Regions from separate parts of the Paenibacillus shunpengii genome, predicted to be linked through region 2. Evidence: riboswitches for the same ligand, from Rfam matches in the RefSeq annotation. Region 2 holds a riboswitch; the other holds the start of a gene.
What was found. A riboswitch is a leader RNA that binds a small molecule or an ion and turns the genes downstream of it on or off. The one in region 2 is predicted to bind cyclic di-GMP.

Region 1: linked by a shared signal. The riboswitch ahead of ACFSVM_RS04000 (methyl-accepting chemotaxis protein) and the one ahead of ACFSVM_RS06005 (hypothetical protein) in region 2 are both predicted to bind cyclic di-GMP.

Annotation. Positions count from the first base shown of each region.
Region 1 covers NZ_JBHUMJ010000002.1:846,422-862,749, reverse strand. Annotated here, with positions in the region: gene ACFSVM_RS04005 (non-ribosomal peptide synthetase family protein) at 1-413, opposite strand, end outside; gene ACFSVM_RS04000 (methyl-accepting chemotaxis protein) at 434-2,197, opposite strand; cyclic di-GMP riboswitch class I at 2,365-2,450, opposite strand; gene ACFSVM_RS03995 (GNAT family N-acetyltransferase) at 2,737-2,991, opposite strand; gene ACFSVM_RS03990 (cysteine hydrolase family protein) at 3,066-3,575, opposite strand; gene ACFSVM_RS03985 (AAA family ATPase) at 3,701-4,195, opposite strand; gene ACFSVM_RS03980 (GrpB family protein) at 4,335-4,886, opposite strand; gene ACFSVM_RS03975 (DUF4085 family protein) at 4,921-5,589, opposite strand; gene ACFSVM_RS03970 (hypothetical protein) at 5,612-6,247, opposite strand; gene cysK (cysteine synthase A) at 6,275-7,210, opposite strand; gene msrA (peptide-methionine (S)-S-oxide reductase MsrA) at 7,403-7,918, shown strand; gene ACFSVM_RS03955 (phosphotransferase family protein) at 8,029-8,898, opposite strand; gene ACFSVM_RS03950 (ROK family protein) at 8,913-9,884, opposite strand; gene ACFSVM_RS03945 (GNAT family N-acetyltransferase) at 10,269-10,817, opposite strand; gene ACFSVM_RS03940 (DUF4180 domain-containing protein) at 10,896-11,261, opposite strand; gene ACFSVM_RS03935 (GtrA family protein) at 11,402-12,415, opposite strand; gene ACFSVM_RS03930 (phosphodiester glycosidase family protein) at 12,417-13,391, opposite strand; gene ACFSVM_RS03925 (class I SAM-dependent methyltransferase) at 13,581-14,354, opposite strand; gene ACFSVM_RS03920 (O-methyltransferase) at 14,433-15,014, opposite strand; gene ACFSVM_RS03915 (DinB family protein) at 15,055-15,582, opposite strand; gene ACFSVM_RS03910 (class I SAM-dependent methyltransferase) at 15,637-16,328, opposite strand, start outside.
Region 2 covers NZ_JBHUMJ010000002.1:1,258,899-1,275,226, reverse strand. Annotated here, with positions in the region: gene ACFSVM_RS06040 (TraX family protein) at 1-295, opposite strand, end outside; gene ACFSVM_RS06035 (helix-turn-helix transcriptional regulator) at 367-1,005, opposite strand; gene ACFSVM_RS06030 (MarR family winged helix-turn-helix transcriptional regulator) at 1,196-1,654, shown strand; gene ACFSVM_RS06025 (MFS transporter) at 1,705-2,895, shown strand; gene ACFSVM_RS06020 (MFS transporter) at 2,945-4,231, opposite strand; gene yicI (alpha-xylosidase) at 4,458-6,776, opposite strand; gene ACFSVM_RS06010 (helix-turn-helix transcriptional regulator) at 6,990-7,910, shown strand; gene ACFSVM_RS06005 (hypothetical protein) at 7,976-8,869, opposite strand; cyclic di-GMP riboswitch class I at 8,935-9,026, opposite strand; gene ade (adenine deaminase) at 9,263-11,083, opposite strand; gene helD (RNA polymerase recycling motor HelD) at 11,362-13,725, opposite strand; gene ACFSVM_RS05990 (pyridoxamine 5'-phosphate oxidase family protein) at 13,773-14,240, opposite strand; gene solA (N-methyl-L-tryptophan oxidase) at 14,415-15,569, opposite strand; gene ACFSVM_RS05980 (FUSC family protein) at 15,704-16,328, opposite strand, start outside.

The sequences.
Region 1 (16,328 bases), 410 kb from region 2:
TATCCAGCTATATTCTCCACATCCGCATGGCTCAGCTCTGATGAATCCAGTTGTACAAGCTTATCCAGCACCTGCTCATACACACGTCTGAACGAATCTGTTCTACTTATGGAGATACGCATAGGAAGAAGCTGTTCTCTTCTGTTTTGCACACCAATCAGCATATCATTGTCCTGAGTCATTCGGTGCAGGAATACCGCGTATCCGGCAAGCATCCATGCCTTCATATCATATAGTTCACTGTAACGCTTCAGCATTACGGGCTCGAGGTTCAGTACCTGCTCTGTCTGAGCTGCTGCCTGCTTGGCATAGTTCAATGACCCATCTGTATACAAATGAAATCCAGGCAAAGGCAGCTGCAGCTCGTCAGACCAATACTGCTTGGTTTGTTCTAACAACATGGTGGTATTCAACAGATATCAGCTCCCTTTTATTATTGCACTCTAAGTTTGTCTACTAATGATTCTAATTCGCTTGCAACCTCATTCATTTGTTCCGCTGAATCAAAAATCTTGGCAAAAGCAGCCTGCTGCTCTTGAGCACTACGCTCAATTTGACCGGAGACTACTGAATTCTTCTCAGCCATATCCGCAAGTGATTTGATTGAAGCCGTAATTTGCTCCGTTTCTGCGACCATCTGCTGTGTAGCGGCAGATACTTCTTGAATTTGGCTTGTGACGGAATCCGTCGAAACCAGGATACCTTTGAAGATCGAGCCGGTTTCTTTGACGATTTCAATTCCTTTGGCTACATTTTGCTCTCCATCACCAATGGCCTCTACAGCGAGAGCCGTCTCATCCTGGATGTATCCGATCAATTCTGCGATCTGATCTGCTGATTTCTTAGAGGCTTCGGACAGCTTCTTCACTTCATCCGCTACGACTGCAAATCCTCGTCCCTCTTCACCAGCTCTTGCCGCTTCAATACTAGCATTCAGAGACAACAGGTTCGTCTGTGAAGCAAGCTCTGTAATCACTTGAACGATCTGGCCAATTTCGCCGGAACGCATCTGCAGCTTCTCAATAATATCTACCGAGTTCTTAACCGAACGATTGATGGAGTTCATCTGCTCAATGACCTGATCTACATTCTGATGTCCTACCTCAGACTGCTCCTTCATCTGCAAAGAAATCTCGGACAGCTCGGACGTATTTCCGGCAATTGTGGTCACACCGGATGAGATCTCTTCGAGCGAAACAACGCTCTCTGATATCGACACACTTTGCTTCGCAACACTATTGGTCATTTCTTCAATATTTTTCGTAATATCTACCGTATTTTCGTTGTTAACTTCAACCGCACTGAACAAGAATTTGGATTGCTCCGCGGATTGCTCGGATACCTTCTTGATCGTAGTCACCAAACGACCAATGTTACTTGCTGTGGTGTTGAATTTCTCGTTGACTTGTCCAAGCTCATCATCACTCGTTCTCAGCTGTACGGTAAAGTCACCCTTACTCAATTTGTCTAGTGCTCCCATCAGCTCTTTGATCGGCTTGAAGGTCTGTCTAATGGTGATATATTGCAATGCCAGAACGACAACTAGAGTAATAAGCAGCGCAAGAAGGGTATAAGTCAGCAGCTCCTGCTTGCCCGTTGCAATCAGACTTGCATCCACATCAATTCCCATATATGCAAATACTTCGCCTGCTCCATTCACAAAGGGATACAGTACCGTAATCCATGTACCGTAATCATCGTTATAAGCAGCGGTGTAGGCAATTTCCTTGGTTTCGAGCATCTCCTTCACGCCGTCTGCATGAATTTGAGGCTGTGCGTACATGTCTCCAAGTGCCATATCTTCTGCAGCAAACATCTCAAGAACTGCCGTTGGCAGTGCAATAATCGAGGTTTGCGTACCTTCTTCCAGCTCCGGTCCAAAGATATAGCCTTGTGCTACATTCGGATGTGTCTTGGATAACTCATCAAATACAGCCGTAATTTGCTGTTGAATCGGAGATTTCGGATCCGGATTATTCTTCGCTGCTTCCGCATCTTCCACAGATACCTGGCTTCCCAGCGCCTCCATTAATTTTCCAGAATCGGATTGAAGCTGTTTGGTCAATACATTACCTTGAATAAACTGACTGCAGCCAATAACGACGGCACCTGTGATAATAATATAGAAGCTTGTGAGTATCATATTTCTAGCAACAATGCTCAGGTTTTTGAAGCTCCATTTTTTTAACTTACTCATGTCTGACAGTTCTCTCCCTACTCATCCATATGTAGTTTCTATTTCATCTTAAATTGCATGGTAAACCTTCCAGCCTTGGTCGTTGGTACCTACTTCCTCCTTTCCTTCATGGATTGCTTTTGTAAACAAAAAAATGAACCTATGGACAAAATAATGCCATGGCTCATTCAAGCAACTGGCTGACATTTCCTTCACGGAAGTAGTCCCTCTAGCTTTGCGTCACTGCTTTTCAACAGCTTTGCCACGTATTCAATTTACAAGTAGTGCTTAAGAACTATAAAATCTATATTCACTAAAAGTAAACTGGTGTTCACTTTTACTAATCGGCTTTTTTTGTTAGTTTTTTAATACTATAAGACTATTTTTTGCATAAAATCTCTATTCTTAATTTAAATATGTACCCCCTCATGACCAGTTTCTAATTGCAAGGAATTATTTCACATTTCGACAAAAAAAGCCCCTATCCCTAAATGGATGGAGCCTCGATCCCATTTTATAACCCCTAAAATCAAGAATTTGAAACGATCTATGGGTAGAGATTATTCCTTCTCATACAAATTGATCTTCCAGCCGTTATCCCAGTGAAGCAGCTTCTTATGGATATATCCAGAGTTTACATAGTACTGATTCAGCCTTTCGTTGTCTGCCATGCAGTCCAGCCTAATCTGCTTCTTTCCTTTCCTTCTTATGTAATCCTCTGCCCACAACAACAGCTCTCTGCCTACGCCTTGACCCAAATGTGATCTCTTGACGGCAAACCTATGAATATATCCTGACGATGCCGAATCGTTCAGCTGGCCCCTACCATGTCATTCACAGCAACCAAGCGACAGCGGTCTTATCCGGCTAAAAAAAAGCCCACCGTGTATTATTTCTTCGGGTGGGTAAGGCTTGCTGCAAATAACTCAATGACAGAATAAGATATGATCTGCCTGTCACGGTATGTCGTTTGAACTGTATCTTCTCTTGAGCTTAGAATACCGCCTTGCAGAACCGCGGTGTTGAAGCCTCTTTCGATGGCACCATTATATGTGAACAAGACACAGTGTTCTGCCGCAAAACCAGAAACGATGACAAGCTCTACTCCTTTGTCTTTGAGAATCGATTCCAGCTCCGTTTGCCAAAATGCATTGGAATGGACCTTGTTAACGGTGATATCTCCAGCTTCTATATGTATCTCCGGTATAAAATCATAGGCTGCATCGTCTGGATGGTCTGCACCTTCTATATCCTTGATATGAACGACGACCTGATCATTCTCGCGAAGTCGATCCGCTACGTAATTGATATACTCACAGGCATTGTGCTTATCCTGCGGTTTAACCTGGTCCTTTAGTAATAGCTCCTGCATATCCACGATCAGTAAAGCAATCTTCAAATCGTATCCCCCATTCATTTTTTTAATCCTGTAATTCACTATACTTCATCAGGGCTCATTCCGTCTTGGTAGTAAATTTCTATAACCATCTTGCCTCCTGCAGGCTAAACAATGTCTTGCTTATCTCAACTTGATCTAATGATATGCTGTATCTGCTCCACTACCTGATTCATTGTTACAATGCTTGTATCTATTAGAGTAGTTTGCATATTCTTATAACCTTGGAGTCTATCTATGCTTCGCTTAATCTCTTCCTCGGTTCGCTGATCCTGCTCCATTCTCTTCCTTAAAGCAATTTCCGAGCAAGTCAGCGTGATCGTTTCTACCTGAAACTCCAACCCACTCAGTCTGTCCAACAGTTCATCCCTGATCTCTTCCTTATGAAGAACCCAGCTTAGGATGACGTAGTCAAATGTGGAATTCGTAAGATAATTACGAAGCATATAGGTAATGTTGTCCATGACCATCTGAATGTTTTCCTCACTGAACACCCAAGGATTCATCATCCAGCACCAGTCTCCATCGAGCCAGACGGATCTGTCCAGTGATTTATGGACCTTTTTGCTTACCGTTGTTTTGCCTACACCCATCGTTCCGTTAATAATAATTAATTTTTTCATTGATCATGTGTCCTTCATTTTCGTAAATTAGCCAAGCCGCCAGGAAGCGCACATACTCCATCGATATTTTCATTTACCATTAGAATCTTGTTGTCTTGAGTAAAAACCGGCGGATGTCCGCCTCTCCCAATAGACTAGATCAAGATATCAAGCCCTTGCTACGCAGTCTTGCAATCAATTCCTTATCTTCCCTCGCCTGCTGGATCGTCTGGATAATAAAATCCGATTTCCCTTCGGTATAGGCCACACGGTCATAGGTATGCGCTGCTTGCAGCTTCTTTTTGAGCCGATCATATTCCTGCTTGACCTCTTCATGGGATTTCAGATAATCGCGAAACAGCAACTGGTTAATCCAATGCGGACCCTTGAACTTGTATACATGCAAGTGATGGGTTCCAGCTCTCCATTTTCCCTTTCGAAAAAAGAGCCGCTCTGGAAATTCAGGCTTATGTACATATTCATATCCGATCCCTGCCAAACGTTCAATCACCGCCTCATTCACAAGACTAAGCTCTTCTACCCCGGCCATCATATCAATGGTAGGCTTGGAGTCCATACCAGGAACAGCGGTGCTGCCGATATGTTCAAGGAAGACAGGAAGACCTTCGAAGCTATATCGTATTTTCTTCTGTTCATGCTCGTAGTCCTGCTTCCACTCTGCGTTGTATGAAGAAATAATGACTTGTTCCATAAATGTTTCCTTTCGTGAATACATATGTGTTCAGCTATTTTGTCTGCACAGGTATGATCTCAATACTCAACTCTCTGGCTATAATGTGAAAAATATTCATGCTGTTCATCAGCATTCGAATCTCAAATAAACCTCCTTCAGTTATATCAATTTCAGGGTATAGCAAGACATCCTTCATAATCCCCGGGTAGTTATTAAACAGCTTCACTCCGGTAAAGCATAATTGGTACTGGTGCTCAGGATATCCGACGAGGTCAAGAAGAATATCCACCTGTTGATGCTCCGTCCGTACATCTATAATTCTAGCATCATGCAAGTGAAATTCCTTATCTAATCTTCGAACCTCTGCTGGCAGCTGCTCTTGTATGGAGTTATAGTGTTCCCAGTAGCTGTCGCGAATCGTTTTCCATTTAAGGTCCCACTCCTTCTTCCATGTACCGATCTCTGCCTTCATTTCAGGGCTGTGAATATAGCAATCCATAATGCTCTCGTCATATACGTACTTTAACAAGTGAGCAGGCAAGAATTGCAGCATATGAGGGCGCAGCCATTCAAATCGGTCTCGTGACTCCTGATAGAAGTCCCTGCCTTCTGCAGCGAGCCATTGCATCTCCTCTTGGCGCTGTTCCTCCGATTCGAAGTAACTTCCCATGCAGCCTCTTACCTGCATTTCGTTGTATAAATCCACCGTAAAACATCTCATTTTTTCTACTCTCCGACCTCTCCTATAGCGGATATTGAAGAAGAATCTGCTCACTCTTCAGCCCTTCATGAAAAAGATAATTATGGTCTGCGCCAACGACACATAGTATTTTTCGTTGCGTATTCGCCTTGATCGCATTCTTTGCCCGCTGAATCATAATCTGATTCCTGACGATCCATCTAAAATTCACTGCTGCCGGATTAACTTCATACATCCATTCATATTTTTGCTTCGTTACTTGATCAAATTCTGCGGAGTTAAATGGAATATTGCCATATGACCAAGTATCCATCTGCATCTGGAACCATTCATCATCCTGCTTCTCAAGCTCAAGACGTTTCTCTTCTGGAAAAGGCAAAAAAGGATCAAAATCATTCCATACATCCAGCTCAAACCAGTCAATCGGAACGAACTCTACCCCATGCTCCTCACAATAAGGAAAGATCAGCTCCCAGTACTCACTTGCTGGTTCGCCCCAATAGCCCTGCTCATGCTTGTTATTTAAGTACTTCTGCCAACTGTCAGGATGAACTTCACCGCAGATCAGGTCAGGCTCAAAGCGATGGATCACTTCTCGATATAGATCAAGAGAACAATGATACTGCTCTCTCAGGCTCTCATTATGAATCGTTCCCAGAATTCCAACAACGGGTCTCATAAGCAATACCCCATTCATTTTAGTGTGTTATACATCTGGATATAAGGCGGTAGATAAATATCTCTCACCTGTATCAGGGAGAATGACGACTATCACCTTCCCTTTATTCTCAGGCCTCTTTGCAAGGGTTAATGCAGCAGACACTGCTGCCCCTGAGGAAATACCAACAAGAAGCCCTTCACTTCTAGCCAGCAGCCTTGAAACTTGCATCGCTTCATCATTTCTGACTGTAACAATCTCATCAATGACAGAGCGGTTAAAGTTGTCTGGAATAAATCCGGCACCGATGCCTTGTATGGAGTGCAGTCCCTTTTGGCCGCCTGACAGTACTGGAGAATCGTAAGGCTCGACAGCAACGACTTGAATGTTCTTGTTCTTATTCTTCAGAAATTCACCTACCCCGGAGATGGTACCTCCAGTACCTACACCCGCAACGAAGATATCAATGTTGCCTTCTGTATCTCTCCATATTTCTTCTGCTGTCGTTTGTTTATGTATTGCTGGATTAGCCGGGTTCTTGAATTGCTGAGGTATATAGGAGCCTGGTATTTCTGCCGCCAGTTCCTCTGCCTTCTTGATTGCTCCTGCCATTCCCTCTTGTGCCGGTGTAAGTACTAATTCAGCTCCAAGTGCAGTGAGCAGCTTACGACGCTCTACACTAAAGCTTTCCGGGAGCGTAATTATCAATTGATATCCTAGAGCAGCCGCAGCAAATGCCAATCCTACACCTGTATTGCCGCTGGTCGGTTCAATAAGAATTGAATCCTGCGTAATAACTCCGCGTTCCTCCGCATCTTTAATCATGGCATAGCCAATTCTGTCTTTTACACTTCCTGCTGGATTAAAGTACTCTAGCTTAGCATACATAGTAGATTCAATCTGTTGGACTTTTGAAAAATGACATAATTCTAAGAGAGGTGTATTTCCAATAAGTTCGGTAAGGTTTTTGGCGATACGGCTCAAGTTCATCCCTCCAGCTAGATAATACCAACCAACGAGGTTGGTTATACTAAAAATCTAACATAGATGGAAAATAAATACAAACAATACTTGAATAATGAATTAGAATCGAGCATATCTGTCCCCAGCGGAAGGAAATTTGGTATACTGAAGGACAACTATACACTAGTAGACTTACTGAAAGAGGTTGGACACATGGAAAAAGCGACATTTGCAGGCGGATGCTTCTGGTGCATGGTTACTCCATTTGAGGAGCTGCCCGGCATCCACGGTATCGTATCAGGTTACACAGGGGGTTCTGTAAAGAATCCTACATATGAACAGGTCAAGACCGGAACGACAGGTCACTATGAAGTCGTCGAAATTACTTTTGATCCAGAGCTGTTTCCATACGAGAAGCTGCTGGAGTTGTTCTGGCCTCAAATTGATCCGACCGACGAAGGCGGGCAATTCCAAGATCGCGGCAGTCAGTACAAGACGGCTGTTTTTTATCATAATGAGCATCAGCGAGAGCTTGCTCTGGCTTCCAAAAAAGAGGTTGCAGAAAGCGGGCGTTTTGATAAACCGATTGTCACCGAGATCCTGCCAGCGGCTACATTCTACCCTGCCGAAGAATATCATCAGGACTACCATAAGAAGAATCAGAAGCATTATAAGGAAGACCGGGAGAAATCAGGCCGCGATGAGTTTATTGCGGAAAATTGGAAATAGAAGATTTCTGATTGTATAAAGCTCAAAAAGAGAGCCAGACACTGTACAGCTAGGTTAACGCTTCGCTTCGCTATTAAAGGTCTTGGCTCTCTTTAACATAGTTGCTTATATCACACAAAAACATCCGCTGTCAGGTACTTGTTTTCATTAAGTATGTTTCTGACCCGCTTCAACATGTCCTTTCCTTTTAAAAGATCGCTTCCTCTGCTGAGCAGCACTCCTCTGAGTGTCGCAATCGCTTCAAACAGCTCCAGCTCTTCATCCGTATAAGCGGTTGCAGATAAACAAGCGGCTCGATACACGGCTGCATTCCGTTCTCCTGCAAATATCCGCATAACAATGACAGACCAGGCGATATCATATCTTGCATCTCCCAGCTGCCCATTGGTCCAATCGATGATCTTGTATTGACCTTCCTGCTCCAAAACATTGCCGAGATTAAAATCACCGTGAATCACACTGTGATGATTGAGATTTGCACGCTCAAGCAGCGGAATCAGCAGCCGCTTGATATCCTCATGCTGATCGATAGACGGATAAAAATAAGACATAAAATCGTATTCCGGCAATAAGTCGCCAAACTCCGTATCTACCGGCAGCTTATGTATATCGGTCAACATTTTAGCGAGCTTACGAACAACCGCTGCACCCAATCGGGTAACCGGTGCTCCATCATAAGGAGTGAGCAGAACCTGATTGCCGTTCAGATCATAACCCCAGCCAAGCGGCCTGGACACGGGCATACTATAGCTATGCAGAAGCTCAAGCAGTTTATATTGACGCCGGATATCCGGTCTGGAATCGCGATTCCATATTTTGAGCACAAGGCTGTTTTCCTCTTCATCGGGCAGGATCTGGAAGACTTCGGCTTCAAGACCCGCTTCTAACGCCGTCATCTCGGGAGAGCCGCCTGGCATAAGCAGAACATCTACCAGTTCGTTTTTTTCCTCCCAACGAATATCGAGCAGATAATGACTCATCGCAATACTCCTTTTTATCCGTGTTGTAATCTATCTAATGCATACGCTGCTGCTCCAATCGTTCCTGCTCTTCCACCAAGCTGGGCTTGTTCAATCCTGCAGGCTTCTCTCGACAGCTTCAACGCATGACGATGAACCGTTTCTCTCACCGTCCCCAGCAAACGCTCTCCTGCTGCAGACATACCTCCTCCAACAATAACAATCTCGGGATTAAATAGATTAATGACGTTAGCTAAACCGAACCCGAGAATTTCACCTGTCTCCTGCATTACTTCCCTGGCGGTCTGATCCTCCAGATCGTAAGCATCTGAGATCATCTTGGCTGTGATGTGGGTATAATCCCCCTGTACCCAATCCTGAATCATACTCTGCTGACCAGCAGCCAGCTTCTCAAGCAGCGTATTCACCATCCCGACTGCCGAAGCATATCTGCCAAGACACCCTGAGCTGCCGCATTTGCAAGGACGTCCTTCTCTATACATATTCATGTGTCCAATCTCACCTGCGCTGGAGGTCGTGCCATAGAGAACCTGTCCACCGCAGACAATCCCAGATCCAAGCCCTGTACCCAGTGTAATCAGAAAGATGTTCTGGTAGCCTGCTCCTGCCCCATGACGCCATTCTCCATATAGATTTACACGTACATCATTATCTATATAGACAGGGAAATTGAAATGCTCCTTCATACGATCCACAACCGGGATGTTTTCCCAATCTGGAAAATTCGGCGAAAAAATAGAGAACCCTGCTTGAGGATCCAGCAGCCCTGGAATTCCCATTCCCATAACCTCAATATCCTCCTGCGACAAATTTACGGAAGCGAGCAGTTTTTGCACCGTTTCTGCGATATTGGATAATACATAAGCTGGCCCTTTTGCAGCTTCCGTCGCCACGCTCAGCTCTGTTACTGTCTCAAATTGTTTCGAGTAAATCGCTGCTTTCGTATTAGTCCCGCCGAGATCAACACCGATTAAATATTTGCTCATCTGTCTGCTCCTACACTTACTTTATTATTTTTTAAGCTATAAAAAAGAGATCCCTATCCGGACCTCCTCTTCTGCATATGCTTCATTATTTTGTATAAGCCTTGAATCCAAAGTAACATAACAGAGAAACTATTGATATCCCCATTAGAAGCTCTACGTTCTCATTATAAGTGCTTGCTGGAAGGAGCTCTAATATAAAACTAAGTCCTCCGCTCCAAGTGTCGTTCAGCAAAAAAACACTCAGGATCAAGGAATACCCAAACACAAAAAGAGCTAGCTTAGACCAATACTGTCCATCTTCCGATTTGAAAATAAAAAGTAGAGATAAAATAGAACAAATAAACAATAATGCCAGCAACATGTCATCACCTGCTTCGATTAAGACTACTTGTCGATAAAATCGTTCACCTGACACAGCCATACCATGTGCACGGAGCCTGGTCCCCAATAATCCCGTACGCTAACATAAGGCTTGCCGAATTTTCGCAGCCACTTCTGCTGTGCCAGCTTATATCCGCTGTCCAGGCAAAACTGTTCGACTCCCTGTTCATTCAGTAGAGTCAGCAGCGCCTTGATCAATGCAGAGCCTATCCCCTGCCCCTGATGACTGGGGAGCACATATAAACTGCCGAGCTCACCCACATGATCCAGTGCATGCTCGGTGCACACTTTAATATCCTCTCCACAAGGCGAATACGAGATGGTGCCTACGACCATATCATCCTGCATTGCTGCGAGAAAAAGAGTATCTGCAGCATCCGATTGAAGCGCCCTTTGAAGGAGCTTTTTCTTAAGCTCAATTTCCCCGGAAAGATCCTCTTCCAGATGGGCGATGCCTTCTTTTTCAAACGTATCCGGTATGGTCTTCTCAAAAATATAATTAACCCTTTCGACATCAGCCGAACCCGCCGGTATGACCTGTACTGTGCTCAAGACATTACTCCCTTCCTCCACATTTCAGATCTGCGATTATGAATTGCACTTGGCAGTCTATCTTTTTGGCGTGGCATGTTATACCCTGCTTAATTTCTCAACCGCCTGCTCCTCATGATCCAGGAAAAAGATATGTCGGCCCTTATTGCTCTCATATATAAAGTCCTTCAGACTCTTGCTCTCATAGATTGAAAAATCCCCCACGATCGCGATATTCGTCTGGTAATTTACAAACTTCTGCATGATCTCACCGGCCAGCTTCGTCTTCAGATCAAAAAACGGCTCTGCTATCGCTGATTTATGCAGGACAATTCGGCTCGAACCTGTCTCATACTTCACCGTTGCCATAAGATCCAAGGCGGATTGAACATCTTCAATTAATACATCCATATCACGTACAATAGCAACCTCAACTCCATTGTGCTGAACAGTCGATATTTCCATCTTTATTCCTCCCGACTTCAATAGGACAAGTTGCTATGCGCTTAGAGGACCAGCAGCACGCTTATCCCCACATTCTCATTAAACACGGAATATCCATTTTCCACAACCAATCTCCTCAAGCATTTAAGCTAATCGGTTGATTAATAGACGAACCTGCGCTGTGCCCAGTAGCTGAACACAAAGATGGATACCTCCGTCAGTATCTTCGCAGCAAGCAGCGGAATGATTAATTTCTCATTGTAAAAGTACAACAGTCCATAATTCAGCAGCAGTATGAGCAGGACAAGTGCAAAGTACTTGGGAAAAGATTGATAAACTCTCTTCGTATGGCCTCCCATGAACACATATCTTCGATTCATAGAATAGTTGAATACAGAACTGCACAGCCTTGCAACGACCACTGATAATAATAGACTGCTGCTGAAATAATGAACGATGAACAATAATGCAAAATCAAGAAGTGCAGAGAGCAGCGACGAAGTGCTGAACAGCAGAATCGGATAATAGATCCGCAGCGAATCGGCAACAGGGCGAAAGTGAGAAGATTTATTTTCATCCAAATAAACCGTATCTATATATTCCTCCGTAATGGGATAGCCTGCTGTGTTCGCGGTCAGCAGCATGTTCATTTCATATTCGAATCGTTCACCAGGGAGATCTGAGAGCCAGCTCAGCATGGATAAGGGAAATCCGCGCAGTCCTGTCTGTGTATCGTATACTTTGTTTCCTGTCGTCAGTGTAAAAACAGCTCTCGTGACCGTATTGCCGAACCGGCTTCGGAGAGGTACCTTGCCGCTGAAGCGCCGGCTGCCGAGCACCATGCCGGGTACTGTCTGCTTCTGCACGGCTTCATATATCCGCTGTATATCATGCGGAAGATGCTGACCGTCACTGTCGGCCGTAATGATGGGGCCCGGGAGTCCGGCTCTCTGAATATGCGCAAAGCCTGTTTTTAATGCGCGTCCTTTACCCAGATTGGCCTCATGCGTGAGGACGGTACATCGGAGAGATTTCACCAATGCAAAAATCCTGCTGTATGCCGGCCCGCTGCCATCGTCGATAACGACAATTGGGCCCAGCTCACAGTTTAGAAGCTGAATAATTAAATCAAGCAAGCGGTCATCCGGTTCATAGGCTGGAATTAGAACGGTCATCTCATTCTCCCTCCGCTACATACAGGATATCGCTGACCCCGCGTTCTTCATTTTTACCTTGAGGATTGTTCACGACCCTGCCCATGAATACCATCGTAGAGGAACCGCCGCCGTCCAGATTATAAGCCTCTGTTGCACCGAGGTCATCCATTAGCTGTGCAAGCTCGTCCAGCGTCATTCCGCGGCTGTAGCCTTTATTTCGCCCATCCACCACGACAAAGACATAATGATTCGGTTCAATCATGCCAATCGCTGTCCGCGGGTTCGCAGCCTGAATGGAACGGTTGCCGAAATTGCTGTCAATCTTGACATGACTAAAATCTCCCGTGATTTCACCGTCCTGTATGAGAATTGGTCCAAAGGAAAGCGTATGGACTGCCCCGTCAGCCAGCAGCTCAGAGGAAGAAACTTCGGTCTCGTTATATGTCTGCATAGAGCCATCCGCAAACAATGCCATCGCATCTCTCACCGGGCTGTCTCGATAGAGCGTTCCATTGCGGATAATGACTCCATCGCTGCGGAATCCATAGTAGTCTCCATTGATCGCGAAGATCGCATTTTTGCCTGAAGCAATATCCGAGGTATTCTCGATAATATTCGTTCCAAAGCTGTCATTCGCGAATGCTGTGCGTAAGAGATCCGCATTTTTGAGTACCACATCGGCAACATAGTAAGTAATTTGGTCCTCACCCGAACCCGTTTGTACCTGGTCAATCTGAATCTGAATATCATCACTCGTATAATTCCAGTCATCATACTCCGCCTCAGTAGTGGATGCAGAGGTATTGCTAGACTCGGCTGTACTAGCTGCTTGATTAGACTCCGCTGTCTCATCCGTGACCACAACCTCAACGTGCTCAATAAGATAGCGATCAGCAAGTCCATATAATATAACCCCCACGATGATTAGGATCATTAGGGAGATGAGCATCCCTTTTCTTTTCCGTATTTGACCAAGCTTCAGATCGGCTCTCATAAGAAGTCCCCTTTACATATATTCTAAGGCTGAGTATATAAAGGGTTGCTTAAATGAATCTGAAACAAAGATCCAATGCACTGACGGTTAGAATAAATCTCGCTTCGATCTTCAGATACGGAAGTGCAAAAAAAGATGGCTTTCTCTCCTTAATAGAGAAAAACCATCTTGTATACTTTTCACAATCAGCTAAGCTTTTGCTGCTAAATATAAGGCAACCCTATGCTCCTTATGAATTGTACCACCTGCTCGGTCAACGGACTCCTGGATTCGATGGAACAACTCATCTTTAACCGATTTTGGAAGCTGTCTGTGCTTGGAGTTTGTATTCAGCAAGGATACATAAGCGGAGCTGGTGAGTGTATGTATTTCCCTATACTCTTTTACACGCAGATTGTTAAAGAACCCCGACTTGTCAGTAATCACTCTTCTGTCTTCAATGATCTCCTCAGGAGTAGGCAGCGCAGCGTCATCCAAATGAGGAGCAAGTTCGCGGTAGTGAAGACGAATTTCCTGGTGGAGGTCATCATACATCGGAACATGTACCGTCCAGAAGAAAGCCATTGAGCCGTTATGTTTAAGCAGCTCCCACACTCTCCGGTATCCAAAATCAGGCTCAATGAAATGAAAGGCCGTTCCCGAAATCGCGAGGTCAAAAGGTGAACCCTCTCCATTCCAATCCTCAAACGCGGTATGAAGTACTTTTACTGAGGGATATCCTTTGAATTTCTCTGCAGTAAACTGTGCTAGTTGGTCACCAAGCTCAACACAGGTGATGTCCGTAAAACCTTTATCTACGAAGCCTCCAGTCGCTTGACCTGTTCCGCAGCCAATTTCTAGGATCTTTTGGCCTTGTTTCAGGCTGGAATAATCAGCAATATCATCGAACATTTCTTTGGGATAAGCGGGTCTGAACCTCTCATATTCACTAACGATATAATTAAAGGTTTCTTTATTCTCCATACTGCTCCGCCTCCAGCCTGAATTAACTTCTTAACTATACATAGCTTGATATCGGTCGAGGTCATTGATTGCTCTTAGTCAGCTCTTCTTCGTCATCAAGATGAGTCCTGTTGACCAATTGAGCTTAGACAGATGGAAATCCTCTCTTGATTCCAGATACGATACTAGCTTGGATACCTTATCCTCATGGTCTTCAGGCCAATTCGGCTGCGGGTTCAGATCATCAATGATATACAGCCCTCCAGGCTTGACCATATCAAGCACCTCTTCCACCAGATAAAACTTGCCTGGCCATGTATCAGCGAAGATGACATCATATTGTTCGGATTTATGTTCTTCTATGTATTCGCCGCCATCCTGAGCAAATAGATGTAACCGAGGATCATCCCCCAGCACTTCCCTCGCAATATTCGAGCATTGCTCATCCATCTCAACAGAATACAGCCTGCTCTCCTGATCCATTCCATCAAGAAGCCAAGCTGTAGAGTGACCTACACCTGTTCCTAATTCCAAAATGGTGCTCTGCTTGCGATTTGCGGCTAACATCCGAAGGAAACTGCCTGTTAGATCATCACACGAAGCCGTGAAGCCATATTCTGCAGCACATTTACTCACTCGTTCAGCATGGATCGGGCGCTGAATACCTTGTAATTCGTCCATGGATAAGCCTCCTTGTATGAACTGCGTAGCTAACTTATCGTTATACCTTCATTCTTTTTTTGATCATTCTGATTTGTCCTCTATGATTGATTTCATCTTCAATGACGTGGAACCACATAAAGTAATAATTTGCTTGTTTGTCATACCAGAATTGCTCCTCATGATGAAGCCAATCATCATTTACGGACTTAAAATACTCAAGTGTTCTATTTCTTACTTCTTCCAATTTGTTAAGGTAAAATGTGAGTTCATGCCCTCTGATCTGTTCTTGCCCGGCCGAACCCAACTCAAGTGCTGGACCCCAGATAGACAGTTCATCATCATTGAAAAACCTTTTTTCAAATGTCAAGACCTGATACGCATATTCAACTGCTGCAAAATGTAATAACAAAGCACCTATTGAATTGCTCTCTGTATCCAGCAGGTAATCCAGCTGGTCCTTCGATAAGCCCTTCACTTCTTCTAAGGTTGTATATCTCGCATAATTCATCATGGAAATAAGCTGACTGATCTGAGGAGTATATCCAGGGATGCTGGTGATTAGATAGATTTGATCCATATTCATCATCGTTCGCCCCTCCAAATCTTTTTATCCTATTACTGATCACAGCGTTCAACGCTGCTACCTATTAACAATCCCGAAGGAAATCTTCATGTTGGGTGCGTAGGTTAACCAGGATTGATCATTAAATTGTTTGGAGAATAACCGTTCCGCATTGTACTGCCTTCTTGCCTCTTCCGCTGTCAACCCTCTCTCTATGAGATTGATCTCAACCTGTTCGTAATCACCTGGATCTTGGCCTAATCCATCTGCACTTAATGCTTCGAAGAGCCTATTCTTCATAGTTAAATCCATATGCTGATCTAAAAAGTTCACTCGATCACTGACCCGGCACTGTACGTCCTGTAAACCTAGCTGGCTAAGAAGTACAGGTAATCTCATGCCGATATTTCCGTCTTTGCTCTTACTTCTTCTGTCTGCTTCAAACAATCTCTGGAGTATTCCCAGCTGTATGATATCGGATTGTTCCTGCCCTTCGAAATAAAAGTTTGACATATTTGAAATCCAATGAGGCTCAAAGCATATCACCCTGCCCGAATCTACTACGCTATCGATCATCCTCTGAAGAATAATAGACGGTTCAGCAATATGTAACAAAAAGGCGTGACTCATCGCAATATCATACTTGCCATCTACGGTCAGCTCTTCAAGATCAGCTACGATAAATTCTGTTGTATACGGTAAGCGAGAGAATAATTCTTTTGCTTCATCAATCAAATCCTGCCCTTTATCTATCCCCGTATACGTTGATC
Region 2 (16,328 bases):
CATTCTTCACTTTATCCAGCGCTTGTAATACAAGAAGCGAAGCCAGTAAGGTCCACACGACATTTAATGTGGATTGGTTGAATGCAGCCATAAACGGAATCTGTGATACAACTGCAATGATAAACAACCGGATGGTATAGCGCTTCACATTACGTGTATGTTTGTAACCAAGAAATATGGAAAATGCATATACGGGAAAAGCAATCCTTCCTATAATACGCAGAATGCTGTGTTCTGGAAAAAACACAGCTCCTATATGATCGATCAGCATCGTGATCATAGCTATCCAGTGCACTTATCTGCCCCCTTTATGTACACAAAAAAATAGATTCCCCCTGAAGATTAAATATGTGTTACCTCTATAGGCTAGACTCCTGTCAGCTCAATGAATAACTGAAGCAAAGTCGTCTTAGAAACTCTCCCTATGACTTCATGTTCCCCTGCTTCTCTCGACTCTCCTTCACCTCGTATGACGGGGAGACAATTGACCTGATAGCGGATCAGCATCTGGGCAGCGAGAAAAGCCGGATCACTCGGTGTTAGTGCAACGGTTTGCGCTCGTCTCGTCATCGTAAGGCTGACCGGAATGGATTTTAAATCTGCGTGCCCGAGTGTTACTTTGAGCAGATCCTTTCGAGATACAATGCCTACAAAATCAAGGTTTTCATTCTCTACAAACAAAGTTCCTGTATTCTCCTGAAATAACAGGGCAACTGCGTCATATGCAGATCGATGCTCCTGAATCAGGATCGGCGGTGTCAGTACATCGTTAATGGTCAGTCTGGATACCTGTTCATTCATCTGACTGAGCTCACTCACTGCCGTTCCAATAGTATATCCAACCTTAGGCTTCGCATCGAGCAACCCCAGCATCACGAGTATAGACAAGTCGGACCTGATGGTAGGACGACTTAAACCGAGCTGCTCTGCAATATGGTCACCTGTAATCGGAGCGTAACGTGCGACCAGATCAATAATTTCCTGTTGTCTGCTCGATAATTCCATCAGCGCACCTCCTCTGATTCCTTCATAATCACCTTCTTAAATATATCATTTCTTTGTCATGCTGACATATAAAGGATTCGTTATAGTTAGAAGATCAAATTACCCATTGACAGATATTATCACATTTAATAATATTAGCATGACAAGTAAAATGACTAAAACGGTTTACATTGAAAGGAGTTCTGTTCCATTGAACACATCCCTGTCTGATCGCTCCATCGGCTTCATGCTCGGTGTTATTCATAGACGTGCAGTTAGTGTAATGACCCACCGTCTCAAAGCCTATGACATCACAACAGAGCAGTGGTCTGTGCTGCTGCAAATTTATATGAACGAAGGCCTCAATCAACGCGAAATTGCCGTAAAAGCCTATAAAGATCAGCCCACTACCACAAGAATACTGGATATGCTGGAGAAGAAGAATCTGATTATCCGCAAGCCAAGCCAAAAGGACCGCCGTGCCTTCGAGCTGTTTCTCACAGAACTAGGCAGAGATCTCTCCGGCACGTTAGTGCCATTAGAGAACAAATTTAATGAAGAAATTGCTCAGATTATCCCTGAGGAAGATATGGATGTTTTCTGGAAGGTTCTATCCGAGATGGGATCGTATCTTGATACGCTTCTAGAGAAGGAATCTCAAACGAAGTAATACTAGCTATAACGCAGCATCTCACACACAGAAGGAGTTTAACAAAACAAATGCAGCATGAACAAACGAAATTGTGGACGAAGGAATTCGTTATTTTAACCCTGTGTAATTTTCTGCTGTTTCTACAGCTACATATGATTGTTTCTACCCTGCCAGCCTATGTGCAGGGGGAATACAGTGCCAATTCATTCCAAGTCAGCTTGTTTACTACCCTATTTGCCCTTAGCGCCATTATTGCGAGACTCTTCGCTGCCAAGCAGTTAGAAAAAGGGAAACGCAACCTCATGATCTACTTTGGTATTCTCGTTGCCCTGCTGGCTACTCTAGGCTATCACTTTGCTGCGATCATGGGTACTCTGCTCGTATTGCGCATGGTATTCGGCGTTGGCTTCGGCATGACCAGTACCGCCTTCCCTACGATGGCCTCAGATATTATTCCTGTAAAACGGATGGGAGAGGGAATGGGTTACTTCGGTCTGTCTACGAGTCTCGCGATGTCCATAGGGCCCATTGTCGGCTTGTCACTGCTTAACTCTTACGGTTTTGGAGTGCTTACCTGGTCCACTGCAATCATTATTGTTGTCATTGTCCCGCTTAGTTATATGCTTACCTCCAAAAAAGTTCAGAAGCCGCAGCCGGTGAGCAATCCATTCGCAGTACCTGAGAAAAAAGGCTTCAACTCTGCACTTGTCATTCCATCTATACTTAACGGACTCATGGCCGTATCCTATGGAGGCTTGGTCGGCTTCATTGCGATCTTCGGTGCAGAGCAAGGGATAGCTAATCCGGCACTCTTCTTTTTATTTAACGCCATAGCAATCTTGTTGATTCGACCGATTGCAGGCCGTATTTATGATTCAAAAGGACATGGTGCTCTCATTATTCCTGGCTCTATACTCATTATTGTTGGACTCGTTATATTATCATTTACTAGCTCTACGCTCAGTCTATTCTTCGCCGCTTTTTTGTTTGGGTTAGGTTATGGCTCGCTTCAGCCGACCTTCCAGACGTGGATGATTCAAGTGGTACACCCTTCTCAGCGCGGCTTGGCCAATGGCATGTTTTTGAATACACTGGATTTCGGAATTGCCATCGGAGCGCTCCTGCTTGGCATCATCGCCTCTGTTACCAGCTATGCGGATATGTATCGGTACTCCTCACTATTTATAGCGCTGATGCTGGTCATCTACGTCATTTACGCGCGTCTGGCCAAACAGCGCGCAGCTGTACAAGAAGGATAATACGACGAAACCGCCTGCATTTATAAACTAATGCAGGCGGTTTTTTTAGTTAGACTTTTCTTTTCACTCTGACCATGCTTTTTCCGCCTAAACGGTAATGTACATTTTTGGAATTTTTGCTATTTCCATTCGTACCGCTATTATCCTCTGAGGGCCTGATGGCAAACAAGGTAAGCAGAATACCTGCGGCGCCCACAGCGGCAAGCGTCATAAAAAGAATAAAATGCGATGTATTGAGCAGAATCGAGATGACGGGTGGACCTAACGATACCCCGATAAACCGCATGCTGCTGAACAATGCCGTGATCGTTCCTCTCTGCTCCTCCTCGATCCCTTCGGTAATCAGCGCATCCAAGCAGGGAAGCGCGGCCCCTATGCCGATTCCACCGGCAGTAAATACACCAATGACATAATATATCTGACTTGAGAAGCCCATGACAACAAGCGATGCAGTCATTAGGATAAGTCCAAAGCAGCCGATCCATTTCATGCGCTTTTTATGCTTACCAATCATCTTCCCGCTCCAATAAGAAGACAGGCACAGAGCGGCTAGCGGAATTGCCAGGATAAAGCCTTTGGTTACTCCATGGATATCGTATCGGGATTCAAGCACCTCGGACAGATAAAACAGCACCCCAAATATAACAAACATACAAATACAGCCTACAGCAAAAATGGCATAAAGCCAGCGCCCCTTCTCAGCGAGAATGTCTTTTAAAGATCCGATAAACTCCCGGAAAGAAGGCGCTTCCTTTTTGGTGCCCGGACTTTTTACCAAGAAGATGACAAGGAGCACTGAGATTAGGCATAGAACGGGAATCATCAAAAATGGTGCATACCACAGCCATACCCCAAGAGCTGCACCAATGATAGGACTTAGCACTTTCCCTAATGTATTAGACGTTTCAATAATACCCAGGCTCTTGCTTACCTGCTCTTCATCCTCGAACATGTCTCCGACCAGCGGTATCACAATGGGAAAAGCTCCGGCAGCTCCGACGCCCTGTAATAGCCTGCCGCCAAGGATGACCCAATACGCTGCACCATTTGTCAGCCACCAGGCAGCACCAGCCGATACAGCCCCTCCGAGAGCAGCGATGATAAGGCTCGGAATAATGACCGCCTTACGGCCAAACCGATCCGACAAATACCCTGCAATGGGAATTAATATAATGGCCACAACTGCATAGACGGTGATAAGCATACTAACCATAAAGGTCGACACTTTAAGCTCTCTCGAAATTTGCGGCAGGATCGGGATTAATGCTGAATTACCCAAAGTCATAATTAGAGGAATGGATGAAAGTGCTGCCAGATCGAGCTTCTTGTTTTCCATTGGATATTTACCCACCTTTATTAAGTTGGAAAATGCAATAAGTGCTTACCAAGAAGCACAGCATTATGTGAGGTTTATCTAATCGCGACTATGTTAATGTGGCTGTTTCATGATTAAACTATACGTGCTTTTAACCAGGAGCTACTGAAAAGGAAGTGTATTGGCGGGGCTTTTGAAAGTGAAAAAAAGACGGTGCCAGTGGCACCGCCGTATTTTTGTCAACTGATTAAAGTGTAATTGTAAGCTTGCCAGTAAATGCGTCAGGAGTCACGACAACACCATGCTCTCCGTTTGCAGCCGATCCGCCTTGTACAGCAGATACTTCCTGGATACCGCGAAGAACGAGTGTCCAGGCTTTGCCTGTTCCCTCTGTCGTTACTTCAATACGGTCTCCAGAACGAACGGCCTTCACATTCAGCTCTTGTTCAGAACGCGTGCTTACCACATTCGCTTCCGCCTGGTTCCCTTCACCAAGCTCAAACAAATGCAAGGACACATTCTCAGCATAGTCGTACTCGATTACATCATTTACTGCACCCACTGCAATCAGGCTGTTCGGCTTGATCATCATCGGCAATGTGCGGAAGCTGTGATTCTCGCGTACGAAACGTCCACCTTGAATCTTCTCTCCTGTAAGGAAGTTGGTCCAGGTTCCTTCAGGCAGATAGTAAGTGACATCGCCCTCTTTATTAAAGATCGGCGCAACCAGAACCGAGTCACCAAACATATATTGAGTATCCAGGCTGTAGGTTGTAGGATCCTCTGGGAACTCAAGCATCATGGCACGCATCATCGGAATGCCTCGTGCAGACGATTCTTGTGCAGAATTGTACAGATAAGGCATCAGGCTGATCTTAAGCTTCGTGAAGTCGCGTACGACATCCACGGACTCTTCGTCAAAGAGCCAAGGCACACGATAGGATGTGCTGCCGTGCAGACGGCTATGGGAGGACAGAAGTCCAAATTGGACCCAGCGCTTGTACACATCTGGTGTCGCCGTGTTCTCGAAGCCGCTGATGTCATGGCTCCAGAAGCCGAAGCCGGACAATCCAAGTGACAAGCCGCCACGAAGTGATTCGGCCATGGATTCATAAGTTGATGAGCAATCACCGCCCCAGTGTACAGGGAACTGTTGACCGCCTGCTGTCGCAGAACGAGCGAATAATGCAGCTTCATTCTTGCCGAGCTTCTCTTCCAGCAGCTCGAATACAGCTTTGTTATACAGCTGAGTATAGTAGTTGTGCATCTTGACCGGATCAGAACCATCAAAGTAAACGACATCTGTCGGAATTCTCTCACCGAAGTCTGTCTTGAAGGAGTCTACCCCTTGATCAAGCAGCACTTCCAGCTTGCTCTTATACCATTTAACGGCATCTGGATTCGTGAAATCAACAAGAGCCATGCCAGCTTGCCACATATCCCATTGCCATACGCTTCCGTCCGCTGTTTTAACCAAATATCCGTTCTCCATACCTTCATCAAACAAATAGGATTTTTCCGCGATATATGGATTAATCCAAGCACAGATTTTAAGTCCTTTATCTTTGAGACGCTTAATCATGCCTTCCGGATCCGGGAACATCTCCTCATCCCATACGAAATCAGACCATTGATATTCCTTCATCCAGAAGCAGTCAAAGTGGAATACGGAGAGAGGTAAGTCACGCTCAGCCATACCGTCCACAAAGTGATTTACCGTTCCTTCATCATAATCTGTTGTAAAGGAAGTCGTCAGCCACAGACCAAATGTCCATGCTGGTGGAAGTGCAGGCTTACCTGTCAATTTCGTATAGTTGTCAAGCACATCCTTCGGATTGTCACCGCCGATGATGAAGTATTCCAAAGTCTCTCCCTCAACACTGAATTGAACCTTGGATACGTTCTCGGACGCAATCTCATAAGATACACGTTCAGGATGGTTTACAAACACACCATAGCCTTTGTTGGATAGATAGAATGGAATGTTCTTGTAGGATTGCTCACTGCTTGTACCGCCATCTTCATTCCATGTCTCAACGATTTGACCATTCTTAACGAATGGAGTAAAGCGCTCTCCAAGACCATAAATGTATTCACCAACGCCCAGATCCAGCTGCTCACGGAAGTAAGCTTCCTTGTTCGGCCCAGTAATATACCCTGCTTGTCTATGACCACTTCCTGTGATTCGCTTGCCGCCGTAGAGGAAGCTGATGTCCCAGCCGTTTGTTTTATCAATCTGAACTTCCAGATTACCGCTCTTCAATACAGCGCCTTGCTCGTTTTTCGAGATTTCAACATTAGTATCCTGATTTAACAGCTCGAACTCAGGACCTTTTTTCACTCTGCCCTTATGGTGGTTCAGTGTTACACGGATTACGTTAGGCATTGGGGAACTGTAAGTTGCTTTCAGCAAGGTACCGTTCAGAGTGTCACCCTTGGTGCGAATATATTTAGTAGCCGCATGAACGGTTAGAGAATTATCTTTTTGAACAATATCACGAATATCAGTTGGGTTTTGAATATGATACCCTTCACGAGTCATCCAGAATCCATCAGTAAATTTCATGTTTTCTTTCCCCCTTCGGTTATACTATAATAATATTGATATTTTATTTGATTTTCTTACGTTATTTTGATGAATAGTATCAATATTTTGATATAATTTCATCTAACTTGTCACTTTATATTAACATAACGCGCCTATTATGGAAGCGATTTCAATTAGTAAGGTTTTTTTCTCCTATTATATAGAAGAAGAATGCACAAGGAGCTTGGTAAAATGAATAAAGAATTGTTGAGAGAGAATCGCGTACATGGCAACCCTATGTTCCCCGTTAGTGTCTATCCGTCAGTAGACCAGCTCAATGGAGACAGCATTCTTGATTGCCATTGGCATGACGAGATGGAGCTGATTCTTATTGAGAGCGGTTCTGCTGTCTTCCATATTGATATGAATATTTACGAAGCACAAGCAGGGGATGCCATCTTCGTAGGCAGCGGGGAAATTCATGCCGGATATTTGCAGGGAGAGGAGCGCTGTGTCTTCTCAGCCATCGTATTCGATCCAGCATGGTTATCCAGCGCCTCGTTTGATTCTCTGCAGGAGAAAATGATGGACCCCATATTGAAGAGGAAATTGCTCCCTCCCCGCCATATTTCACGTCATACGGATTGGGGCAAATCGGTCCTTGAACATATCGATCAGATTCTGCTTGAGCATGAGCTAATGAAGCCGACGATAGAAATTTCGACCAAGGCACACTTGTATCTGATTCTTGCAGAAATGTTCGCTTATATGCAGCAGGCAGCAGATTTAGGAAGCAACATTGCCGCAGGCAGTCCAGATAAGATTGAACGTCTGAAGACGGCACTCGGCTATATCCACGATCATTATAGTGAGCCCATTAAACTGAAGGACTTGTCTGCACACATTAATATGAGTGAGGGACACTTCTGCCGCTTCTTTAAACAAATGGTCCAGAAGAGCCCGATCGATTACATTAATCATTACCGGATCCAAAGAGCATGCAAGCTGCTGGAAAATACAAACTATAAAGTAGTAGATATTGCGATGGAAGTTGGTTATGACAATCTAAGCTACTTTATTACTCTGTTCAAAAAACAAAAGAAGATGACGCCTTCCCAATATCGCAAGCAATTCTTTGAACAAATTTTTTTGGAGCCGGTCTCCGTATCCTAGAAATAACAGTACAAGGGTGACTTGGTGAGAACACTTTGCTCTTACCAGATCACCCTTGTTTATGATTAACGACTCGCTAGTTTAGACCAGTTTCCATAATCGTGCACCGAAATTCCGATGTAAGAATCATGCTCGCTTGCCATCTGCTCAAACTCTTGCATTTCTTGACGCATGTACTCGCAGCCTTCTTCATAGAACGTAATAAAATTCCCCTCACTACTTCGATTCGTCTCAACAGCGATAGATACTTTCTTACCGAGCTCGGACGCTTCCTTCAGTTCGCTGGCTGCTGCATTGTATATGGCACTTGCTGTATCCCGATATGCCATAACTGCAACTGCATCGAACTGGCGAATCATCCAGCTGCTAATCTTCATGTCCCCGCCAGGCACGGTATAATTATCAAGCCAAAAAGGAATATCGGCTGTGATCTTCATTTCCATTCGCTTCGCTTCATTCGTTAGATAGGTTACATTCGACTGCCACTGAGCAACAACACTGTCACGATCTGATTTCCATTCTGCTAGCACATGGGGCTCAATATCCACATGTATTCCCGAGAACCGCTCGTTCTCTTCAGCTCCATTCTGATATGCTTCTATCCACTCTACAAAGCTCATTAATCCTTCACGCCCTGATAACAGGCCCCAGGAAGCTCTTCCGTCCAAGATTTGAACCTCAATACCTTCCGCAGTAGCCTTGCTGATAAAATCTTTATAATACGGTACAGCCACATCTCTGTTTATTTGCAAATAGATAGCGTTGATTCCCTGTGCTTCTGCAAAATCCAGTATCTTGTCGGGCTCACTTTTTATCTGGGTTGTATCCCATAGCCATGTTCCTGTTTGTTTACTGGAGTAGGCTGTAGCTTCTACATCTACTGCTCCCCCTGTCATTGATCCTGCCATAATGACTGCAGCCAGCAGTACCGCTGCCACTCTCCCTGTCTTCTTCCACATCTCTTATGTACACTCCTTCGATTTTAGGAACGATGTCTTATGTCCTGCTCGTTCTCTATTAATAAATCGGCAACCGGCTGTCATCATAAGTCATTAGACTTACCTTAGACCCATGGCTTTGCGTCTTTGCTTTTCAGCAAATTTGCCTCCAATTCGCATACAATAACGTCCATTTGTCTCATTACCCAATTACCTTAGCCTTACATTTCGACAAATTTAGAAGGACGAAAGTATTACTTTATTATTTTCGGAGAAATACGAAAGCATTTTATAGGACTTTATACTCATTTAATGATTTCGAACTATTTTTCCTTCACTCAAACGAAAAAATAGGTAAGCAGACAGATGCCTGCTTACCTATTTCAGATCATAACTATATTTAAGACTTATCCATTATTGTTCAAACAATGGAACGAGCTCAATTCCATTTGCAGAGATACGAACAAGTCCCTTGTCGGATAGCCGCAGCTCAGGTATAACCACCAGGGCCAATAAGGACAAAGTCATGAACGCATTGTTCAAGCAGCATCCAGAGGCCTTTAGTGCCTGGCTGATGGCTTCAGATTGTGAAGCTACGATCTCAAAAGGCTCCGGGGACATTAAACCTGCAATCGACAGCGGAAATTCTGTCATCCCCTCATTTGTTACCACCGCGACCCCGCCTTGCATATTCACTACCTGGTTAGCCGCTTCGGCCATCAGATGGTCATCTGTTCCGATCACCATCAGATTATGGCTGTCATGAGCGACCGTCATGGCAATCGCGGCAGGCCGGTTAAAGCCAACTCCACTAACAAGAGCTACTGCCTTGTTGCCTGTTCTATGATGTCGTTCAATAACAGCGATTTTGCATACATCCTGATCTTGACTAAGAATTACTTGGCCTGATTCTGCTCGGACGGTCTTGAACACTTCCTTCGTCTCAACATGATTTTCTGTCACCTGTATAATGCGGGCTTTAAGCTCACCCTCATGAACAGGTGTTTTAATTACGAAATGATCCGCTTGGATATCAGCCTCCAACTGAACCGTCCCCAGTGCATCTTGAGGATACTGATACTTATCCCAAGAAGCCGCCATTTTCCCTTCCCTCGCAACCACTTGGCCTGCGGCAATGGTCGTGTGCACATTCACATCAGCAAGTCTTCCATCCAGTAGAATGATATCGGCGATCGAGCCCGGTGTAATTGAACCCACATCTCTCTGAACGCCGAACCGCTCAGCCGTATTGATCGTCGCCATTTGAAAAGCCGTTACCGGCTTAACTCCCTGGGAGATAGCCAGACGCACAACGTAATTCATATGCCCTTCATTCAGCAGGGATTCTGAGCTCCGATCATCCGTCACGAGCATCATCCGTCTTGTATCAAGCCCGAGCTCGGTTGACGCCTTAATCGTTTCTGCTACATCATGCCAGGCAGAACCTTGCCGCATTTTGGCGTACATGCCCAGACGTATTCTTTCCTGTACATCCTCTTTGGTTACACATTCATGATCTCCGGTCACACCTGCCGCTGCATATACAGGAAGTCTCCAATCATCTGCCGCCCAGGTAAAATGACCATCCACCGCTTTACCCGCGCGCAGTGTGGCTTCTATTTCTCCGATCATCTTCTCCTCGCCATATACAACACCCGGAAAGTTCATCACTTCCCCTAAGCCAATCATGTCATTACCCCAGCTCAATGCTTCAGCAACCTCTTCAGCACCAATATAGGCTCCCGTCGTTTCGAGCTCAGGGCTTGTAGATGGCACACAGGAAGGTGCCTGCATGTATGCTGCGAGAGGCGTCGTTCTTGCCTCTTCGAGCATATATTTAAGTCCGTTCAGACCCAGCACGTTAGAAATTTCATGCGCATCGAAGAATCCGCCCGTTGTTCCTAACGGAAGCACGGCTCTTGCAAATTCGGCTACAGTTAATTGTGTGCTCTCAATATGACAATGACCATCCAGCAGTCCTGGTGCAATATACTGCCCGCTGGCGTCAATAACTTCTGTGTCCGGTCCAATGGTATGGGAAGCATCCTTGCCTACGTATGCAATGCGAGAGCCCTGTACAGCAACAGACATGCCCTGCAATATTTCGCCTGACACAACGTTGACCAAACACCCATTTTGAATCACAAGAGAAGCCTTTAAATCCCCTCGAGCCGTAGCCACCAGTTCTTTCACGCAATCAGCCAAAGCCGGTCTTGCAAATTGTTTTATCCTCATTTGAACTTCCCCCATTCACCGTAAAAAAAGTAGATTGTTTATGATTATAGTAGTCTACAGGTTACATGTAAACATAATTGACTTAAGAGTTTATAATTCTTCAGGAAATGATTTGAAAAAACCTAATTTCCTTACATCACCTTCCCTATAATCTCTCATTATATGTAATCATATTCAATTTGATCCTTGTTCCAAAAAAACAGCAGCACCATCCTCGTATGAGAATGTGCTGCTGGACAAGTACACTAATCATGCTGTATTGCTGACTTGTTGTGCGGTTACTTTGAGTGCTCCAATTCATGCTGATACAGCTGAGGATTAACCTTTGATATAAACGGACTAACTGCACCTATAGAGTAAATGTACAGTAAGTGCATCGCACGCGTGCACGCCGTATAGAATAGCTTGCGTTCACTTTCTCTTGAATACGCTTTGGCCGAACCGTCATAAATGATGACTGCATCAAATTCAACGCCCTTGGCCAGGTATGCCGGAATGACCTGTACTCCTTTTTCGAAACCAAGCGTCGTTTTCTTAATCAGTTTTGGCACTGTGCTGAGCTTGCCGTGAAGACGCTCATGTACCTTAAGGCTTTGACCTGCAGACTTACAAATAACGGCGATGGACTCGTATCCTTGCGACTGAAGCTCCTCAAGCTTCAATACCATAGCTTCCTCCATCTCATCTCGCTTCCCGAATTTATATACGTAAGGCTTCTCTCCCTCACGATTGAATGGAACGATGGCCTCTCCGTCAGGAAGCAAGGATTTAGTAAATTCTACGATTTCCTTCGTTGAACGATAGCTGCGCGTGAGCCTTATCACTTCCGCCTTGTCCGTGCTGTAGATATCTCTCAGCTCACTTGTCCCACTAAGTACGGATGAATGAGCATAGATCGCCTGATTAAAATCTCCTAACGCGGTCATCTTCGCACGGGGGAACATTTGTCTGAAGAAGGCAAGCTGGAATGGTGAATAATCCTGAGCTTCATCCACAATAACATGGCGTATATTCGTAAACACACGAAATCCTAATAATGAATCCTTTAGAAATAAGAACGGAGTCGTATCCTCATATGCAAGCTCCTGGGCATTTATTTTATCAATAGTAAATTTACATATATCATCCCAAGCAGATGGAAGTCGTGAACGATCAACTCCACAAGCCACCTCTGCTTCCTTGAATATAGCTTGGTACAGTCCCTTCATATCGACAAATCGCGTTGCTTTCACCCATTTGCGAAGGGGCTTAAGTCGATCGGAGACCACCATTTTGGCCAATATGTCTCTCTCCACGTCAAAATCATTAAATGTATCCTGCTTGCCTCGCTGCTTCCGCCGTAATCTTTGGTAGGCCCGGTGATAGTCCTCTGTGCCAAGCAGCTGAATCTGTTCGTCTACCCACGCCGCGGTAAGTTCGCCTTTACCAAAGGCAGCAAGCTCCTTCAGCATCCATTCTTTGAGAAGCTCTAGCCGGCTCGCAATTCGAATCCCCTTGTCAAATTCATAAAATTTATGCGTGATCTGCTGTGTCGAAATGACCTCTTTCCCAAGAAAACGAAGGGGCTTGAACATCATTCCTGTCTGTGTCAGCCGATTCTTATAGCTTAGAATCAAATCGAGAAACTCAGGTGAGGACTTGAACTGAATGCCTTGAATTCGAGCTTCATAACCAGGATCGTCAGGTTGGGATAAGACATACTCCAGCTGCACAAAGGGATCCTCAAGCTGGTATTCTTTGCCGATTCTTCGTTCCAAATACTCCTGAAATGTCGTCTGCAGCATGTTCTCTTCGCCAAGCTCAGGCAATACGGTGGATACATAGCTGTTAAACATCGGATTCGGAGAGAACAGAATCATTTGATCCGCCTTCAGAAATTCCCGATCTTTATAGAGCAGATAGGCGACACGCTGCAGCGCTGCCGATGTTTTTCCGCTGCCCGCTGCACCTTGAACGATTAACAAACGGCTTGTATCATTTCGAATAATCTGGTTCTGCTCTCTCTGAATGGTGGCCACAATACTTTTCATCGAAGCATCAGAGCTTTGACTGAGTACAGCCTGCAATAGCTCATCACCAATCGTGACTCCGGTATCAAACATGAACTTGATATCTCCATCACGAATGGTAAACTGCCGTTTTAACGTGATCTCTCCTTCGATAATCCCCGATGGTGTTCGATAGGAAGATGGCCCCGGTGCCCCGTCGTAATACAGATTCGATATCGGAGCACGCCAGTCATAGACAAGAAATTCATTCTCCTGCTCTGATAAAAAGGATGCAATTCCTAAATATATAGGCTCTGCTGTATCCGTTCCCTTCTCCACAAAATCAATACGACCGAAATAGGGATTCCCTTCCAGCTTATTGAGCTTTTTCAGTGCATTAAATGCGTTTTTGTGGCTCCGTTCCCGCTCTGACAGCACCTCGGATTGCTGTCTTAAGTTCGTAGAAGTCTCCCCGACATCATCTGCTTCACTAAAGTTAATGGTGACTTCATCCCAAAATTCTTTTCGCATCTCAACCACTTCTCCGCGAACAGAACCTACTTCACCCTCAAGCTTGTTAATTGATTGTCGAATTTGTTCTGTAACTTCGTCCACTCTAGCCTGTTCGAGTTGCCATTCCTTGTCCGTACTCAAGTGATCCGCTCCTTCTTCATATTATTGAATTCATTTTAACCAATATATTAGTCCATCCTCAGCTCTTCCACCGTATCCATCCATCGTGTAACTACGGAATCTGGGTCTATCAGCTGAACCCGAATACCTGCTTCAATATGAGCATATTTGGCTTGATCTATCTTTAACGCATGAATATGCGCAGTGAACCTGTCTCTTTCATGTTTGGCAGATCTTAATGGAGCAAGCGGCTTAACGGCCATTTTGAGATAATAGACTCGTTCTGCATACACAATAACGAGTTCGGCTTTGCCGCTGCGAAGCATATTGTGAGAAGTCGTCGTACCACACCATAATGCCAGCCTTAGTGTATATTCATCCGTTGCTACAATCTCACCGACACTGATCATTGCTGTATGCGGCCAGCCATCCTCCGATACTGTCTGCAGCATAAAGGCTTCATTCTGTTTAGATGGAAGGCGTTCTCCATCCAGCAGCTTTAGTAAGGGTTCAGGGATCGCTATATTTTTATTCATATTTTTCCCCCATATTGCATTCTCAATCTTCCGGTGTTAAGTAAAATATCCATATGCTCATTATTAAAAAGACCAAACAACAAGAACAAACCCGGGCGACTTTCTCAGTAGCCCGGGCTGTTCTATTATTGTAGCCAATCATTGGTTATCATGCAAATGAACAGGAATCAGTTATTAGGTTGTTGCTTCATGATCTTGCAGGTGTTGGAATCGGTCCAATCGAAAAGCGGATAAATTATAACGGATAGAATCACCGTTCACAAGATTGGAGATGAGCTCCCCTACGGCACTGGCAAACTTGAATCCATGTCCAGAGAACCCGCAGGCCAGAACCACTCCCTTATGGTCAGGGTGATAATCGATAATAAAATCCTCATCCGGCGTGTTCTCATACTTGCATGCTGCCCCCCGAATGAGCCTCCCATTCGCTTCCGGAATATATTTGTGAAGAGCCTGACGAAGAATCTCTTCATCTTCCCCACCCGACTGAAATGGAAGCAGGGGAGCACTCGGATCTATATCCGTTCCCCAATCATGACGGCCGATCTTTAATCCAGATCCGTCCTTGCTGGGGAACCCGTAATATAGCCCATTCTCTGTATCTAGTGTAAATCCAGGGAATTGAGATACATCAAACAGCTCAGGTGCCTCAAACCATCCAATAACCTGTCTTACCGCTGCAACAGGCGGCTTGACCGATTCCGCGGTTTCTGAAGCCCAGGCTCCCGTCGTAATTACAAGCTGGTCTGCTTCATATTTCTCTGCAGCCGTATGTACAATGTATCCTGAGCCTGAGGATTCCCAGTGAAGGACCTTGGCACCCGTAACAAGTCTTGCGCCATGCCGCTCGGCAAGTCCTTTATAGGCATGGAGTACAGGCTCCGTCAGCAGATATCCTGCCCTGCGCTCGAGAATACCTGAATACCCTTTTGGCAAATGAAAACCCGGCCATCTGTGCTTGATCCCCATCGTGCTGAGGCGTTCTACCGATAGATTAAAGGCAAGTGCATTATTCCACTTCTCTTCCGCTAATGGATCATGATCAGGCGATATATTCAGCACCCCTGAAGGAATTAACAACGTACTGCTGCTTTCTCGTTCCAACTGACTCCACAGTTCGTGGGCTCTTACTGCCATTGCGTTGTATACAAGGTCACCAGTGTATGCATAACGGAACAATCGAGTATCCCCATGATGGCTTCCTTGGGTATGCGGCGGTTCATAAGCATCGAGCATCAATACGGATTTCCCTGACTTCGCAAGATAGTAGCCGCTGCTCAGACCCATAGTTCCTGCACCAATAATAATGACATCCACTTTATTCTTCACGGAACACACCTTCTTTATAAGTATTCAGGATGATGATCCAGTACAAAGTCTACTAAATTACCCCGAATTAGATATTGTAATGATCATAAACGAATTTACTTCGTCCGCGCAAGTGTACATTTTACACCACATCTTTATTTTTTCAGCCATGCTGACAGCCCCTCTGAGCTATCCTTCGTTTCTTCAGAGTCTAGAATATGGTCAGCCAAGCGGTTTAAACGTTCGAGCTGATAACCGTAATCGTACATTGCTGCAGCAACGATCGACAGCCGAAGCATTCCCTCCCGCTCAAAATCAATGCCCTCAATCGCAGATTCCATGAACTCCACATTGGTACGCACCAGCTCTTCGCCTTCCTGCTCATTGGGCTTAAGCTTATCTTCAAATTTGAGCAGGACATGCTCATGGAATTTGATCAATTTCTCCAAATGCTCATCGAAATATTGATCCGTTCGGTCTGATCGTTCCGCCTGAAAATAGTGTCGATCCACCGCATCCAGCACTGCAAAACCTTTTTGAAGACTTGATAGCATCAGCTTGTAGACAACCATCTGCCTTGTTGAACTGAACTTCGCCCGCCTCAGCTTCTGCTGTTCTTCTTCAAACAGATGATATTTGTCGACAAGGGATTTGATCTGGCCTTCAAGATCATTTTTCTCATCACGAAACACCGATTCTTTAATCTCATCCGATATAGAGGTTCTGAGCAGCAAGGACATACGGTCAAAGACACTTCTGATCTGCATTACAAATTGCAGT